DNA from 2 places in the Cupriavidus sp. UBA2010 genome. Region 1 is predicted to be linked to the other one. Evidence: predicted binding sites of a transcription regulator. Region 1 holds the regulator's gene; the other holds the start of a gene.

The links. The regulator FNR, encoded in region 1, switches genes on or off when oxygen is low (the NO sensors DNR and NnrR bind a similar motif). The targets are predictions, from matches to a motif close to TTGATNNNNATCAA.
Region 2: the regulator FNR is predicted to act here: its motif matches at 3,258-3,271, upstream of B2246_RS16130 (ribonucleoside triphosphate reductase).

Annotation. Positions count from the first base shown of each region.
Region 1 is NZ_DDCI01000012.1:121,908-127,330, forward strand. It holds gene ccoG (cytochrome c oxidase accessory protein CcoG) at 1-369, shown strand, start outside; gene B2246_RS07880 (membrane protein) at 383-619, shown strand; gene B2246_RS07885 (hypothetical protein) at 616-861, shown strand; gene fnr (fumarate/nitrate reduction transcriptional regulator Fnr) at 945-1,670, opposite strand; gene B2246_RS07895 (sulfite exporter TauE/SafE family protein) at 1,756-2,523, shown strand; gene scpB (SMC-Scp complex subunit ScpB) at 3,075-3,983, shown strand; gene rluB (23S rRNA pseudouridine(2605) synthase RluB) at 4,012-5,423, shown strand, end outside.
Region 2 is NZ_DDCI01000020.1:340,285-345,707, forward strand. It holds gene B2246_RS16115 (hypothetical protein) at 1-547, shown strand, start outside; gene B2246_RS16120 (anaerobic ribonucleoside-triphosphate reductase activating protein) at 549-1,220, opposite strand; gene nrdD (anaerobic ribonucleoside-triphosphate reductase) at 1,228-1,419, opposite strand; gene B2246_RS16130 (ribonucleoside triphosphate reductase) at 1,467-3,191, opposite strand; gene B2246_RS16135 (fatty acid--CoA ligase) at 3,403-4,980, opposite strand; gene B2246_RS16140 (acyl-CoA dehydrogenase family protein) at 5,056-5,423, opposite strand, start outside.

The DNA.
Region 1 (5,423 bases):
CTGGCAATGCGGTCGCCGATCAAGGTCGACATCATTCGGGATCGCGGCGCGCTGGGCCGGGAAGTGGAGGGCCGCTGGATCGAGAACGTCTATCGGCTCCAGGTGATCAACACCACGGAAGCGCCGATGCGGATTCGCGTGCAGGCTGAGGGCGACGATCTGACTGGACTGACGGTCGAGTATGACAAGTCCGCCGAGGCCATGCAGCCAACGTCCAACCGGTTGTTGCCGATTCGCATTCGCGTGCCGATCGACGATGCCAAGGAAGGCACGCACAAGATCAACGTAACCGTGACGGCGGAGGGCGAGGACGGCCGAGACGCGCATATCAGGCAATCCACGAGTTTCATTGTTCCCCGCAATCTGTGATGCTGAGGGTGAAATGGCAGCAAACAAGGAGAGCGCAATGACATCCCAACAGTCCAAGCCCTGGTACAGGGAACCGTGGCCGTGGCTTTTGATGAGCGGTCCGTTGCTCGCAATTATTGGCTGCGGCGTGACCATCTGGCTTGCCAACACGCATCCGGATTTGCCGGTTTCCGGCGTGGAGCGTCATGGCCTGGTCGTGGAGAAAACGGGGGCGGAGCATGTAGCGTCGCCGGCTGCGAGGCGCCCATGAGACTCCGCTGGCTGATGTGGGTACTTTGGCCGGCGTTTCTGATGGGCGGAGCGGCCACCGCCACCGTGTTTTCGGTCGTTGATCCGGGCGATCTCACGTTCTTCGGGCACCAGGTGGAAGCGTCTCGTGAGGCGGTCTACACGATTGGCTTCCTGGTGGCGTGGTTGTTTTGCGCGTTGTCCAGCGGACTGACGCTATACACCATGCCAACCAAGCTCGAGGAGACCGACGAACTCGAGTAATGGCTCGAGTGCTGGCAGAAAGCAAAACGGCCGCACCGGGAGATCAGCTCCCGATGCGGCCGTTTTCCTGGCCACGATGCCCGTTAGCAGTTTCGGCTATAGACCTGCCTGATGCCTTCCATGTCCACGAGTTTCACGTGTCGTTGGCGAATCTGGATCAGGCCGGCTTCGGCGAATCGCGAGAAGAGCCGACTCACGGTTTCGAGCTTGAGGCCAAGGTAGCTGCCGATTTCTTCGCGGCTCATCCGCAGCACGAACTCGCTCGACGAGTAGCCGCGCATCGACAGGCGCTCCGACATGTTGACGAGAAATGCTGCCAGGCGCTCTTCGGCACGCATCGAGCCAAGAGTGATCAGCATGATCTGGTCTTGCGAGATTTCCTTGCTCATCAGCCTCAGGAACTGCTGCTGGAGAGAAGGCAACGTGCCGGACAGCGATTGCAGGTCATCGAATCGCACGACGCAGACCTCTGTGTCCTCGAGCGCGGTGGCGTCGGACGCATGCTGCATCTCGCTGAGGCCGTCGAGCCCGACGACCTCACCGGGCAAATGGAAGCCGGTGATTTGCGTGCGTCCGTCCTCCATGGTCACGTGGGTCTTCAATGTGCCAAAGCGGATCGCATAGACTGCGGTAAGTGGTTCGCCCATGCGATAGAGCGTTTCGCCCTTGTGAACACGAACGCGTTCCTGTACGAGCGTGTCCATCTTTGCGAGGTCCTGTTGCGACATGCCCACGGGAAGGCAAAGCTGGCCCATGGCGCAAGTGGAGCAACGCGGAGACATCTCGGTGACGGGAATGGAGGTAAGCAATTGATGGTGCTCGCATGAATGCGCTTGCGATGGAGGCGCGATGCAGGCATTTTACAGCGTGATGTGACGCAGAAGCGAGGAACAGTTGCCATTTGGTGTGCTTTTCAGTGTCTTTACACTTGCGTTGCTTGGTGGCGTGCATTGCGCCGCCATGTGCGGAGGAATTGCCATTGCCGTCGAGCAACGGCAATCCGGGGGGGCTGTTGCGGTCGTTAGCCTCGTGCATCGCTCGCGATTTCACTGGTGGCTGGAACTGCTGGTCATGCACGCCGGGCGTCTCACGACCTATGTGCTGCTTGGGGCGCTGATGGGAGCGGTGGGTGCGACAGTCTGGAAGCAGGACTACCTTCCAGTGCAGCGCTGGCTCTATGGCGCGGGCAGCCTGTTACTGGTTCTGACCGGGGTGTGGTTGTTGCGGGGCCGCGTCATGCGTGCAGCATGGCTCGAACGGCTGGCGGCGCGGGCTGCCTCGTATGTCGTCCGGGGCGTCGCGTCGCTGGGCATGCAGATGCCGCTTCGCTTGCGTCGGCACGCGCCCATCATGCGGCGCTATGGGATGGGGTTGGCCTGGGGGCTGGTGCCCTGTGGTATGGTGTATGGCGCACTTGCGCTGGCCTTGTTGGCTGGAAATGCGCCATCTGGGGCACTTGTCATGGCGGCCTTTGGCATTGGGACGCTGCCCAACCTGCTGGTGATCTCGGGTTTGTCGGGCTACCTGCGGCAACTGTCGCGCCGCCCCGGCGTTCGAGTGGGCGCCGCGCTTGTTGTGATCGGTTTTGGGGCGCTGGGTGTCGCACGCGCCGTCTGGCTGCCCGATACGCTGGCCAATCACGGCTTCTGCGTCGTGTTCTAGACTTTTTTGCTGGTTGCAGGGCGGGGCTGGAATGCCATACAATCGCGAAAACCACGGTATCGCGCTCCGATGCGCTCGTGGCGTCGCCGGGGCTGCATTCCCGATCTGGGATGTGTGCCCAGGGGGTCTGGGCAGGTCTGGCTTGCCGGGATCGTCCCCACAGTTCATCCGGTTCACAAGATCTGGTTCCAAAGTCCGATGGGGCTGTGTGGAGAGGTGGCGCTGGTGCCAGGCGAAGTTGCCTGGGCCGATATCGATTGTTTCTTGCCGCCTTGGCGATCTGATTGTCCAGGTGAATGTCCACCCCAAAAGGGAGAGGGTGCGACGCAAGAGGTCCGTTGACTGGCGTAGTCTGTCAGCCCCGGACGATCTCCTGCCGGAACGACCCGGCAATTCGATGCAAAGAAAATGAGGTGCACGGCTCCGCTGCGAAAAGCTGCGAGTTGGCTGCGCGATGAGATGGCGGTGGCTCAGGCCTCGCTGTATCTGCAATCTCCAGTGCTTCAGGATTCGTCCAGAAGCAGGTGCAAAGACAGGCTGCACACAATCACATGAATACCCAAGAGGCGAAGATCGTCCTCGAGACCGCGCTGATCTGTGCGCAGGAGCCATTGCGCGTTGGTGATCTGCGACGGTTGTTCGCCGACGACGTCGGTGCCGACACCATCCGGGTTCTGCTCGAAGAGCTGCGCAACGACTGGCAGCAGCGCGGGGTGGAGCTCGTGGCCCTGGCCAGCGGCTGGCGGTTCCAGAGCCGCCCCGAGATGCGCGAGTTTCTTGATCGGCTCAACCCGGAGAAGCCGCCGAAGTACTCGCGTGCCGTGATGGAAACGCTAGCGATCATCGCGTATCGCCAGCCGGTGACGCGCGGTGACATCGAAGAGATCCGGGGCGTAACGGTCAGCACGGAGGTGGTCAAGAAGCTTGAGGACCGGGACTGGATCGAAGTCATCGGTCACCGGGACGTGCCTGGTCGCCCCGCGTTGTATGCAACGACCAAGGCATTCCTGGATGATCTTGGTCTGCGCTCGCTGGATGAGTTGCCGCCGCTCGAGGATGCCCAGGCCCAGGCTCAGGCGGCTCTGCTGGATCAGCAGGCCATCGATTTCGAAGCGGTCGCGACGGCGAATCCGCCTGCTGGTGACGAGGAGGCCTTTTCGGAGGCCACCGTAGAAGTGGCTGAGACGGGTGAGCCGGCAGTTGAGCAGTTGTCGGTCGAGCCGCAATCCGAAGATCTGTCCGGTGGCGCGAGCGATGCCGCCGGCAATGAAAACGAACAGAACGACAGCGTCGCGCAGTTGCCCGAGGGTGATGGGCAAGACGATGACGCGCCGGTGGCTCTGGCCAACGGATTCCATGTGGACACAGAGTCTTCCTCGCAGGAAGACGCCGCAGTTCCGGCCCCCGACGGTGATATGCCGCTGGCGACCGAGGACGACGACGAGCGCGTGTCCAACTGAACAACATGCAACATCGATAGTGAATACTTTGTCTGATTCCGCTGAGCAAGACGTCCGCCAGCCGGACGTGCCGGGCGACACCGGCGCTGCCCCCGAGGGTAACGGCGCCGAAGGCGCGCCCCGCCGCAAGGGGCTGCGCCGCGGCCTGCGCAATCTAGTGGCTTCCCGTCGCCAGTCGGCGCAGGACCGCGATGGCCGGGAAACGGGGCGCGACGATGCCGAGCCCTCGTCGTCTGGCGAAGGCGGCGATGCTTCGCCGGCCGCTGCCCCCGCGCGTGGCCGCGGGCGTCGCAAGCCGGCGCCGGCCGCCGATACGCAAGCAGTTGCCGGTGCCGAGGAGGCAGGTGGCGACGCGCAGCCGCGATCGGATCAGTCCGCGCAAGGGGCTCGCAAGCGCCGTCAGCAGCCGCAACGCAAGGCTGCGCTGGTAGATGGCGACAACAAGCCAGCCTCGCAACAGCCGGGTCGCCGTAACAAGGGCGGTCAGCGCAAGGGTCAACAGCCTGGTGGCAAGCCGGGTGCTGACAGGGGCGACCAGCGTGTCGAGCAGCGCCAGGGCGACAAGCCCGGTCGGCAAGCCGGCAAGGGCGGCGCGAAGCCTGCTGCCGGTGGCGAGGATCTGTTCCGCTTCGTGATTTCCGAGCAGTTCGATCAGGAAGACACGATCGTGCCGCGCACCAAGGCCAAGCCGGTGCGCGAACTGTCCGCTGACGACGACGCGCCCAAGCTGCACAAAGTCCTGGCGGAGGGTGGACTTGGCTCGCGCCGCGAGATGGAAGAGCTGATCCTGCAGGGGCGTGTGTCGGTCAATGGTCTGCCTGCCCACATCGGCCAGCGTATTCTGCCGACCGACCAGGTCCGCGTGAACGGCAAGCTGATTCACCGCAAGGTGACGACCAAGCCTCCACGCGTGCTGCTCTATCACAAGCCTTCCGGCGAGATCGTCAGCCAGTCGGATCCGGAAGGCCGTCCGACCGTTTTCGATAGCCTGCCGCGCATCAAGAACGGCAAGTGGGTCGCGGTCGGCCGCCTCGACTTCAATACCGAAGGGCTGTTGATTTTCACCACGTCGGGCGATATCGCGAACCGTTTCATGCACCCGCGCTATGGCGTGGAGCGCGAATACGCAGTGCGCACGCTGGGCGAACTGGCCGAAGCCGATCGTCAGCGACTGCTGCATGGCATTCAGCTCGATGATGGCGAGGCAAACTTCCTGCGGATCGCCGATGGCGGTGGCGAGGGTGTGAACCAGTGGTATCACGTGGCGCTGACCGAAGGCCGTAACCGCGAAGTGCGTCGCATGTTCGAGGCCGTTGGTCTGACCGTGTCGCGCCTGATCCGCACGCGTTATGGTCAGTTCCTGCTGCCGCGCGGCTTGAAGCGCGGTCGCTGGCAAGAGTTGGATCCGACGGATGTGCGCGGCCTGATGGCCAACATTGG
Region 2 (5,423 bases), on a different contig from region 1:
GGTCATGCCCCTGGCGCGAGCACGCGCGCGTTGGTCGGATTATTCGTGCTGCGTGCGCGCCGTCTCGGATTGGACAAGCACGCTCGGCCTGCCCGAAGTGCTGGCCGCGAGCGATGTCGCGCTTATGGTCTGTCGCGGGGCGCGGTATCACCATGACGGCGACCAGTATGGCGGCGCCGCATTCTGCAATCTCTTCCTGAGCGAGGACAAGGGACAGGACGTCCATTTCCCCTTGCTGGATCTTCGCATTCCGTTGCAGCGCGGCACGGTGCTGATCTTCGATACCTGCCAGCCTCACGCAGTGATTCCACGCGGCAGCGGCCGTTTCAACGCCGCCGACTTTCCGACGAATCAGGATTGCACCCAGCTTTTCCTGACCTGGGAACTGCCTATCGAGAATGCCCACGTGGCACGGGCGCTCAGGATCGCGTTCGACAGCGACGTATCGACCGCGCTCGATCTGGACGAAGAGCAAGTCCGACTGCATGGCGAAAGGGTTGGCGTGTGTCAGGAAACCGGCGCGTGGCAACGCTTCGTGGCTGAGTAAATCAGGCTTGCATTCGCACGGCAATCCGCGGGCACGCCGCTGCGATGCGGTCTGCAATCCCCGCCGGGTGCGGCACCGGCATTCCGGCGCGATTGCAGACTTGCAACGACCAGCGCTGGACGCCCTTCTCCGCCAGCGTATGCAGCAGCGCCATCAATTCGGCCTCATCGAATAGCTCGGGGTCCCAGGTCGTGCGACATTCATAGGCGACACCGCTTGCCACCAGACGCTCCAGCGAGTCCATCACGCGTGTGGCGCTTCCGGGCGTGCCGGTCACGTGGTCGTAGCGGTGCGCGGGCGCCTTGATATCGAAGCCAACCCAGTCGACCCATGGCAGCGCAGCCTCCAGGCGGTCCGGATACATGCCGGCCGTGTGCAGGGCGACCTCGAAACCCAGTTGCCGCACATCGCGCATGGCGGCGGGTAGCGCGGCCTGCAGCGTGGGCTCTCCGCCGGAAAACACCACGCCATCCAGCAGGCCACGCCGCCGCGCCAGGAATACCAGCACGTCTTCCCAGGCCCGCGCTGACGGGCTGCCGACCGGAATCAGATGCGGGTTATGGCAGTAGTCGCAACGCCAGGGGCATCCCTGGCAGAACACCACCGCGGCCAGCCGCCCGGGAAAGTCGATGCTGGTCAGCGGTGTGAAACCGCCGACTTTCAGGTCTGCCAAGATGGGCTCAGGCCGCGCAGCGGGCCTCATCGAAGAACGTGCGCTCGGCATGCTCGCCCTTCTTGCCGGTGTTGAAGCTCGCCACCGGACGGTGGTAGCCCATCACGCGGGTCCAAACTTCGCAGGGTTGGCGCTCTTCGTCCTTGAGTGTCAGTGCGGGTTCGATCGAGAAATGGCGGGCGACAGCGAGATCAGTCATGGCGTTGCTCCTCATGTGCAAAACGTCGGGTTGAAAATCGGGAAACCTCACGCCGCCAGCGCGGCGCGTTTGCGCGCGAGAATGTCCTCGTCGCACTTCGGGCAGAAGCGGTGTTCGCCGGCCAGATAGCCGTGCTTGGGGCAGACGGAGAACGTCGGCGTGATCGTGATGTAAGGCAGCCGGAACGACTCCAGCGCGCGACGCACCATCCGCTTGCAGGCCTCGCCGCTGGACAGTCGCTCGCCCATGTAGAGATGCAGGACCGTGCCCCCGGTGTACTTCGATTGCAGGGCTTCCTGACGTGCCAGCGCCTCGAATGGATCGTCGGTAAAGCCGACGGGCAACTGCGACGAGTTCGTGTAGTAGGGCTGATCGGCCGAGCCGGCCTGCAGGATGTCGGGCCAGCGCTTGCGGTCTTCACGCGCGAAGCGATATGTAGTGCCTTCCGCAGGCGTGGCCTCCAGGTTGTACATGTGGCCCGTGGCTTCCTGGAACTCGACGATCCGCCCGCGTACATGGTCCAGCAGACGCATCGCCATCGCGTGCCCGTCTTCCGTACTGATGTCGTACGCATCGCCCGAGAAATTGCGGATCATCTCGTTGATGCCGTTCACGCCAAGCGTCGAGAAATGATTGCGCAGTGTGCCCAGGTAGCGCTTCGTGTAGGGGAACAGCCCTTCGTCCATCAGTTGCTGGATACGCTCGCGCTTGGCCTCCAGCGTGTCGCGGCCCATGTCCAGCAGTGAATCGAGCCTGTTCAGCAGTGCGGCTTCGTCGCCTTGATACAGATAACCAAGGCGCGCGCAGTTGATGGTGACCACACCCAGGGACCCGGTCTGCTCCGCACTGCCGAACAAACCGTTGCCGCGCTTGAGCAATTCACGCAGATCCAGTTGCAGGCGGCAGCACATGGACCTGACCATATTGGGCGTCAGGTCCGAGTTCACGAAGTTCTGGAAGTACGGCAGGCCGTATTTCGCCGTCATCTCGAACAGCCGCGCAGCGTTCTCGCTTTCCCACGGGAAATCCGGCGTGATGTTGTAGGTGGGGATCGGGAACGTGAAGACGCGCCCTTTGGCATCACCCTGCGTCATCACCTCGATGTACGCACGGTTGATCATGTCCATCTCCGCCTGCAGGTCGCCATAGCGGAACGGCATTTCCTCGCCGCCGATGACGGGCACCTGTTCCTTGAGATCGTCGGGACATGTCCAGTCGAACGTCAGGTTAGTGAATGGCGTCTGCGTGCCCCAGCGCGACGGCACGTTGAGGTTGTAGATCAGCTCCTGGATGTGCTGCCTGACCTCGGGGTACGTCATCGCGTCCTTGCGGATGAAGGGCGCCATATAGATGTCGAACGACGAGAAGGCCTGCGCGCCGGCCCATTCGTTCTGCATCGTCCCCAGGAAATTCACGATCTGCCCGACTGCGCTCGACATATGCCGCGGCGGCGCGGCTTCCACCTTGCCAGGCACGCCGTTGAGGCCTTCATGGAGCAGAGTGCGCAACGACCAGCCGGCGCAGTAGCCGGACAGCATGTCGAGATCGTGGATATGGAGGTCGCCTTCCCGGTGCGCGGCGCCAGCCTCGGGCGCGTAGACATGCGAAAGCCAGTAGTTGGCGGTGACCTTGCCGGCCACATTGAGGATCAGGCCGCCCAGCGAATAACCCTGGTTGGCATTGGCGTGAATCCGCCAGTCCTTGCGGTCCAGGTATTCATTGATGGACGACTCGACGTCGACAGTCGTCGCGCCCCGGATGTTCTGCTGCATCGCACCCCTCCCGTGCTTACGCACAAAATATGGGGTTGATTATCTATATCGATACCATAGGTAGTGTTGCGGCAGATCAAACGGCGGCACCGCCGCGGGGGGACGACGCATCGGGTGGCGCATCGACCGGGTATGGCCCGGAGGGCGACCCCGACCTCGACCGCCCGGCGGCATCTGCCGCCGGATGTGCCCTTCCCCGGCCCCGGAGTGCCTAGTTCACCTGCCGGGTGCGGCCCGTCCAGTACGGCTCCCGCAGCGCCCGGCGCAGCAGCTTGCCGGATGGATTGCGCGGCATGGCGTCGATGAAGTCGATGCTCTTGGGCACCTTGAAACCCGCGATGCGCTCGCGCGCCCAGCCCAGAATGCTGTCGGCATCAGCGGCCACACCCGGGCGCAGCACCACCATCGCCTTGACCGCCTCGCCCCACCGCTCGTCCGGCACACCGATCACGGCCACGTCGGCAACGGCCGGGTGACCGTAGATGGCACTCTCCACCTCGGCCGGGTAGATGTTCTCCCCGCCGCTGATGATCATGTCCTTGACCCGGTCGTGGATATAGAGGTAACCGTCCGCGTCCATGTAGCCGGCATCGCCACTGCGCAGCCAGCCGTCGGCGTCGATGGTACGGGCGGTCTCTTCCTCCTGCTTCCAGTAGCCCGCCATGTTCTGCGGCGAGCGGATCACCACCTCGCCCACCTCGCCGGCAGCCAGCCTCTGGCCATCCGGCCCGACCACGGCGACCTCGCTACCGGGCATGGCCTTGCCGGCGGCGCGCATGCGCGGGACATCGGCGGGCGTATGGTCTTCGGGCGGCAGTGCCACGATCGTGCCCGTGGTCTCCGTCATGCCGTACTGCTGCACGAAGCCGCAGCCAAACACCGCCATGCCCTCGCGCAGCAGCGCCGCGGGAATTGGCGACGAGCCGTACAGCATGTGCTTGAGGCGTGAATAGTCCACCTGGCGCGCGCGCGGATCGCGCAGCACGATCTGCATCGCGGCCGGCACCATGAACAGCTTGCTGATGCGGTCGTGCTCGATATAGTCGAGCACCCTGCCCGGATCGAATTCGCGCGCGACGACACCCTTGCAGCCGACAAGAACACCGCGCACGCCCCAGCCCGAACCGCCGATATGCGCCACCGGCATGGCCACCAGCGACACATCTCCGTCGTTCCATTGCGACCAGTCTGCGCCTTCGCGCAGCGAGATCTCGGTACCACTGGTCAGGTTGCGATGCATCAGCATCACGCCCTTGGGACGTCCGGTAGTGCCAGACGTGTAGAGCTGCAGCACCACGTCGGCGGGCTTCGCTTCGTACGCAGGTGGCGTATCCGGGCAGGCGTCGCGCCAGTCCGTGTAGGCCGGCCAGTCTGGCTCCCCGCCCTCCATCGCCACGGCGCGGCGCACCAGTGGCAGCGCTGGCAGCAGGTTGCGAACCGATGCCGATGACTCGGGGCCGACAAAGACCAGCGTCGCGTCGCAGTGCGAGACGATGTACTGGATTTCAGGCCCTGCCAGCCGCCAGCTCACCGGTGCGATGACGGCCCCCATCTTGGCCGTGCCAAAGAACAGTTCGAAATAGTGGTCGCTGTTCTTGCCGACATAGGCGATGCGATCGCCAGCCTTCACGCCGTCGGCCAGCAGGGCCTGCGCCACACGATCCGTATGGCGATCGAAATCGGCAAACGTGGTCTCGCGGCCTTCGAAGGCGTACGCAATGGCCCCGGCCCGCTCCCGGGCGAAGTGGCGAATCGCGCTGGGCAGCGTCGCGAGGTATTCCGTCTCCATGAGCCTTGTCTCCTTGTTCGATTTGTAGGATGGATACTGGCGACAGATGGCGTCGAGGGACGCCAACGCGGGCGCTCAGAGCCGCAATACCTGTCGCGCGATGATGTTGCGCTGGATCTCGCTCGAACCGCCGTAGATCGATGCCTTGCGGTAGTTGAAGTAGCGCGGTGCGATCGGGGCGGCATCGTCGGGACCCAGACGCGGGTCGGCAGCGCGTCCCTGGATCTCGGCCCAGGTGTCCCGCACGAATGGCAGCGCATAGGGCCCGAGCGCGTCGACCGCTAGCTCGGAGATGGCCTGTGCCGTCTCGGTTCCGACCAACTTGATCATGCTCGACGCCGCGCCGATCGACGTACCCGAGGCCACGCCGGAGAACAGCCGCAACTCCGCCGCCTCGGCCGCCGCCACGCGCACGTACATGGCGCCCAGCCGTTGCCGGAAGA